2 regions of the Sutcliffiella cohnii genome follow, and region 1 is predicted to be linked to the other one. Evidence: riboswitches for the same ligand, from Rfam matches in the RefSeq annotation. Region 1 holds a riboswitch; the other holds the start of a gene.
The links. A riboswitch is a leader RNA that binds a small molecule or an ion and turns the genes downstream of it on or off. The one in region 1 is predicted to bind thiamine pyrophosphate.
Positions count from the first base shown of each region.

Region 2: another riboswitch for thiamine pyrophosphate. It lies ahead of tenA (thiaminase II); the one in region 1 lies ahead of thiC (phosphomethylpyrimidine synthase ThiC).

Region 1 covers NZ_CP018866.1:4,259,600-4,263,027, forward strand. Annotated here, with positions in the region: gene thiC (phosphomethylpyrimidine synthase ThiC) at 1-1,589, opposite strand, end outside; TPP riboswitch at 1,736-1,850, opposite strand; gene BC6307_RS21310 (immunity protein YezG family protein) at 2,217-2,627, opposite strand; gene BC6307_RS25395 (DNA/RNA non-specific endonuclease) at 2,617-3,428, opposite strand, start outside.
Region 2 covers NZ_CP018866.1:1,752,635-1,756,062, reverse strand. Annotated here, with positions in the region: gene BC6307_RS08655 (hypothetical protein) at 96-1,031, opposite strand; gene tenA (thiaminase II) at 1,147-1,818, opposite strand; TPP riboswitch at 1,893-1,994, opposite strand; gene BC6307_RS08645 (DUF1284 domain-containing protein) at 2,197-2,613, shown strand; gene BC6307_RS08640 (DMP19 family protein) at 2,666-3,115, opposite strand.

The DNA of each region.
Region 1 (3,428 bases):
TGATACTCCAATGCCCGTTCAGGGTCTAGTGATAAATTAAACTGATCCCTCCACCGGAATTCAAACCGTGCTTTTGATAAAGCATCATCTCGTTTTTGTGCACCAGGATGCCCCTTGGCCAAATCAGCAGCATGGGCAGCAATTTTATAGGTAACAACTCCTACACGAACATCCTCCTTATTTGGTAGCCCCAAATGTTCTTTTGGCGTCACATAACAAAGCATGGCCGTTCCATACCAACCAATCATTGCAGCGCCAATCGCAGAAGTAATATGATCATACCCAGGAGCAATATCAGTTGTTAAAGGCCCAAGAGTATAGAATGGAGCTTCTTGACATACTTCTAGTTGCTTATCCATATTCTCTTTAATCAGGTGCATGGGTACGTGCCCGGGTCCTTCAACCATCACTTGTACATCGTGCTTCCAAGCAATCTTTGTCAGTTCTCCAAGCGTTTCTAATTCAGCAAACTGTGCTTCATCATTCGCATCTGCAATTGAGCCAGGACGTAGCCCATCACCCAACGAGAAGGATATATCATAAGCTTTCATAATTTCGCAGATTTCCTCAAAATGTGTATATAAAAAGTTTTCCTGATGATGATATAGGCACCATTGAGCCATAATCGATCCACCACGGGATACAATTCCTGTTACCCGCTTTGCTGTTAATGGAACGTAGCGAAGCAGAACACCCGCGTGAATAGTGAAATAATCGACACCTTGTTCGGCTTGTTCAATTAAAGTATCACGGTAGATCTCCCATGTTAAATCTTCCGCAACACCATTTACCTTTTCAAGAGCTTGATAGATTGGGACAGTCCCGACAGGAACAGGTGAATTTCGAATAATCCATTCCCTAGTTGTGTGAATATGTTTTCCTGTTGATAAGTCCATAATATTATCAGCACCCCAGCGTGTAGCCCATGTCATTTTTTCAACTTCATTCTCAATGGAAGAAGTAACAGCTGAGTTACCAATATTGGCGTTGATTTTCACATGGAAATTTCGCCCTATGATCATAGGTTCAATCTCGGGATGGTTGATATTTGCTGGAATAATCGCGCGTCCCCTGGCCACTTCATCCCGTACAAATTCAGGATCCATATTTTCTCTTATTGCAATAAACTCCATCTCAGGTGTGATCATACCTTTTTTTGCATAATGAAGTTGTGTTACATTTTTCCCTTTTTGTGCCCGTAGTGGCTTCCGCTTTAAACCTGGAAACATATTTTGAGTGGTCCGAGGATCGTTCTCATCTCTATACCCATTATCCTGCGGCTTGATATCACGCCCTTTGTATTCCTCTACATCGCCACGTTCTTGAATCCAAGAACTTCGCAGGGCTGGCAGACCTTTTGTTATGTCAATAGAATAATTAGGGTCTGTATAAGGTCCGCTGGTATCATACACGCGCACAGGGGGATTATCTTCTTCCCCAAATGAACCGGTTGTCGGACTTAACTCAATTTCACGCATCGGAACTTTGATATCGGGTCTAGATCCCTCCACATATACCTTTTTACTACCATTAAAGTTAGACATGATGGAAATACTTTGCTTGTTTAATGAAGATGTTGTTAATGACATGATCAATCTCTCCCTTTTTCGATAATAGGGACAGGATCTAGAACACAACAAGTGGAAAAGCTTTAGAAGAGCTCATGAAGTACGTAAAAAAGCCGGTGTCCAATTAATGGTTGGACCCGGCTAATATGTATATAGAAGTAGTGCTTTATTGACGCCATTAACTTCCCCACGCTGGTATGAACCAGATCAGGTCCCAAGAGTCAAGAAACTTCAACGTGTTTCTTTCTCAGCCCAACTCATTGGACTCCCCTAGTTAAATCTATTCAGTTTAATTTAAGTATACCTCACCTGCTATAGAAATGAAAGAATAATTTGAAAGTTATTCGCAACTGATATTCCCACTCTTTCAATACAATCCGTACGTATGGAGTGATTTCACCCATTCTCTTTTCACAAAGATTACAAATTATAGTTTACCTTGGTCATGCAGCCTAAGAACAGTGGGACCAAATGAAACGAAGGGACAGGAATATCATACACACATTTGTTAACAGTATTGTAAAAAAAAAAAAAAAATGTGTGGACGACTTTCCTGTCCCCTCGTCCCACTTCCTATCTATGTGAACTTCTTTCCAGTCGCTTGTTTCACCCAAGTGCTTAGTTTTAAGTTGATTAATCTACTATTAATTACACTAAGTTTTCTGCTTCCCACTTATCTTGTTTCTCGACAGGGCTCAGCTCAGAAATGTCCTCATATCCATAGTTAACTTTCATTTTTCCTGTGCTATCTAAAATAAAAGTTAAATTAGTCCATTGTTCTACTTCTTGTTTCCTAAATTCTTCCCACAATCTAGCAAAACATTTATATAGCTCATTTTCCATTTCTTCATAATTATCTTCTGAAATATTATATAAATCCGTTATGTCAAGGCTATATACAGGTTTTGACCTAGAATGTGTGTAATAGTAAAAAAACACCTTTTTATAACCTTCTCTAAATTCAGCATATAAAAAGATCTTTTTCCATTCTTCCGGAATTATATTTACTAATGTATTTGCAACTTGTTGATATATCTGTTCTGTTATTTTAGTTTCCATCTAACTTACCTCCTAGATAATTAGTTAATCTATCCGAGTATTTTTTTCCATCTATTGTATAGCTAACTTTAAACTCAGTCGGTCTAGAAGAATTCGCTTCGTAAATTGGCTTCACTTTAACTGTTACTTCTTTACCTGCTTGTAAAGCTTTTTTCCAAGAAGTCTCTAATACTTTGTATTCTTTCCTGTTCAGCGCAGCATTCATTGGTACTAAGTTATCAATTTCACCTGAACCCTTGAAAATACTAGCTATTAAATGTCCTCCATCATCATTTGGTAATCTATCTTCTCTGCCAACTGTCCTTTGTGCATAATTATTACGGTCTGCTTTCCCGAGTTGTAACGTCGCTTCCACATTTGTAATTCTTCCTTCACTATCCGTTTTATAATGGTAACCTTCTTTAGTTGAATACTCAATATTAGGTTTCAATGTTTTCTTACCATCAACTTTAGTGTATTGGTCGCCATAAGTCACTTTTTTAGAAAGGTCACCCTTCCCCAAATCCCCAACCTTATCAACAACCTTCGGGGCTACTTTCCCGCCAAGCCTTGCAGCCCCGCCACCGAGAATAGCAGCCGCTGCGACCCCGCGTTCCCAATCTTCTAACTCTCTTCCGGTCAGTGGGTCGTATCCTAAATAGACTTCACTTGCTGCTTTGAGGTTTCCAAAGAAGGGCAGGAAGTCAGCATAGGTAGAAATAGTCTCTGCATTTTGAGGTGCATTCCCTCCAAGTGGTTGTCCAAAGATGTTGTTCTCTCCAATATATCCCTCATAACTACTGGTCATGCCTGCGTACTGTT
Region 2 (3,428 bases), 2.4 Mb from region 1:
AAGTAATTTTCGATTCCTGTTAAGTATTTCTAAAAAGTTATGATGTTCATATTCATCCCGGCGTTTTTCTACTCCATTTCCTAACTTTTTTCCTACTAACTCTCCAACACTTCTATTCTTTCTGCTTGTACATTAATTAGTTCCTTCTCCAAGTCACTCTTTTGCTCTAAGAGGATTTTCAAAACTCTAGATACGTCTATTTTCGTTTTTTCTGTTTGGTCGTAACAGTCATTAATTTTTCCGTGTACAATCCAATCAACAATGATGCCGTCAAAGAAGTAGTCTGCAAATGTTAATAATCCACCTGTCTCGAAATTCGCATCAAAATGACTTTCAATATCTAACAACTCCTCTTGAAACTGGCGTAAACGGCTTTGAGCTTGATGTATGTAACGTTTTGCCTCATCAAACCGACTATGTTTCATTGCGGTAGAAATGATCCCTCCACCGAACATATCAAATGTGGACCAATTTTTTGCCGAATTTAATTCATTCAACGCTCTATTTAATGCCAAAACAGTGCTATTACCCGCATCTATTGCCTCTTCATATTCTTTTAAACTAGCAGTTATCGTTGCTTCTCGATCAGCAAGTGTATATAGTCTTTCGCTCCATATGGAATGTTTGTCATGAATTAAGCGCTCTTTTTCTTGAATAATTTTTTCATACTCTATATCGGCATACGCAACATCGAGGTGCTTATCCTTATATTCTTCTAACTCTCGCTCCATATCGGAAATTGTTTCTAACGCTTCAGTGTACTTTAACTTCGCAGCTAATACTTCTTGCTGCTCTTTATCTAACTTTTCAAGCTTTCTACCGATTATTGTGTAAAAAATATTTGATAAGGAGAAGCTTTCTAATCGAGTAACATCTTCCTTTTCTTTCAACAATTGCTTTTCTAATTTATTTTTCTTAGATTCTTCTGCCTGTAAGGATGCATGTAACCGTTCGATATGCTCCTCATATTTTACTTTTTTACGCATTTTTTCTTTTGATACTATTAACTTTTCATTTAAGTCTGTGAACAAATTGTTTCCCCCTTAATACTTCTATACTAATAGTACGAAATATTAAGTATAGAAGTTTCATTACGTTAAAACGAAAAAAAGAGTAACGAAGCATCGTTACTCTAGTATATCTTAGTTATTCTCCCGGCCACATTTGGTTGTTGTACGCCATGTCCCAGAACATATATTCAAATCGTGTTGTGTTTAAAAAGATTTTCTCTAATTCTAGTAGCTCAGTGTCCGATTTTCCTTCTGCTAATTCATCCATTAAATCAATACACCACGTTGCAAGCTGACCAAATTCCTCTGAGCTGTACATACGAACCCATTCACCATACAACTCATGATCCGTTGCACCAGGAATTTGACTTAACTCTTTCCCAATTTCCCAATAGCTCCACGCACAAGGCAAAAGGGCTGCTACGAGTTCCGCCAACGTCCCGTTTTGTCCTTTATGTAACATATAATGTGTATAAGCTAAAGTGATAGGAGACGGCTCCGCATTTTCTAACTCTTCAGGAGATATACCAAACTGAGCTGCATAACTACGGTGAAGATCCATTTCTTCATGTAGCGTTCCGTGCAATAGCGCTGCAAATTTCTCCATCGTTTTCACATCTGTTGCTTTTAATGCCCCAATACTGAACAATTTAGCATAGTCAATTAAATACACATAATCTTGGACCATATAAAATCTGAATTTCTCTTTATCTAGTGTCCCGTTCCCCATTTCCACCACAAATGGATGGGAATGATTTTGTCTCCAAATTGGCTCTAACTTCTCTTTTAATCTCTCAGTAAATTTCATTTGTATCCTCTCCTTTTTAAAAATAAAAAACCACTCTCTAAAAGAAAGTGGTTATAGTTGAAAGAGACATACCTGTCCTATATACTCCACTTCCCTTCGCTAGCATTACCTAGAGCAGGTTAAAGGGTTAAGACAGATTGTCTCTCTCAGCTAAAAAAGCACCCCTAGTGTTTTTACACTATTTAACTACATCTTGATGTTAACAAACATTCTGAACATTTACAAGCCGTACCACTTTCATAAACTAGTTTCTATGTGTGGCCTTTAAGAAAGTTAACAACATTAGTGAATTTTAAATACTCATAAATTATGATACTATAAAAATATGTTAACTTTGATTAAATTTCAGTTTACTTATAGAAGTGATCGGAGGTAATTATGTACAGATTGCGCGGACATCATTTATTTTGCCTACTTGGCTATCGAGGGATGGGGTATTCAAAAGAGTATGTGGAGAATATGACGAAATTGCATCAAACGCTTCGAAACGATCCTGAAACATGGATTCAAATCGTAAAAGGACCAGATCAATTGTGTGAAAAATATCCTAACACCGGTGAATATCATTGTAAAGACAAAACCATATATGAGCGGGATGCCGCTATTTTAGAAAAGATGGATTTAAAAATTGGGCAAATGCTAAAATGGAAAGACATTGAATTTCGAATTCGTCAGCATGTAGTGCCAACTGATATACAAACCGTTTGTGAGTCTTGTTCATGGAGAACATATGGTGTGTGTGAGGAAGGTGTACAGGAAATGTTGGATGGGAAAGGATTGAGAAAAGTAGAGTAATTGGAAAACAGTTCTTACTCTCTTAGCAAGAACTGTTCCCCCCCTTCCTATACTACTCATTGATTAATTGTGGATATACTTTTACAAAATACTCTTCTAATAGCTGTTCTAGTTTACCATCTTGAGAGTAATATTCTCGATCAGCTATTTCAATGACCTGATAAAAACTGTCCTCGACCATTTCCCCTGCTTCTAGAGCTTTAAAAAACTGCCACATCTCGTAGCCATACTTTTTCATAATAACTGCACATTCATTGGCACCTATTTTTACTAAAACGTAAATTAAATCGTTTAAATAATCGGATACACCTACTTCTTCAATATCCCCCTGCATCCAATTGAAGAAACTTTCATGCCCTCCGCTTTCTAGCTCTGAATAGTACTGAAAGACGATAAATAATTCGTTGAGCATTTTACTTTCTGTTGGATAATCATTACTACTTATTATTTGTATTACTGCATTCCATATGTCGTCTTTACTCATCTTTTCTAGTTTTGTCATTGTCCTATCTTCTTTCTTTAGTTAGTTTACTTTTTTATTTTTCGACAAAATGTTTGAAAAACCTCTATATCACTTGTGATTTTTTGATAAATATTTAAAGCTTGTTTGCAATTAAAATAAACGAGCTTGTCCAAGTTCCATATTCACGCTGACTTTACATAGTTTTATGCTTAAAAAATCGGAGGGTATGCACCACTTTGACCAAGCATATGCATCACTTCCCGTTTCCTATGCACCAACACTACCTTTATGCTGACTTTTCGGTAGCTTATGCACCACAACCGGTGAGGGTATGCACTACTTTGACCTAACC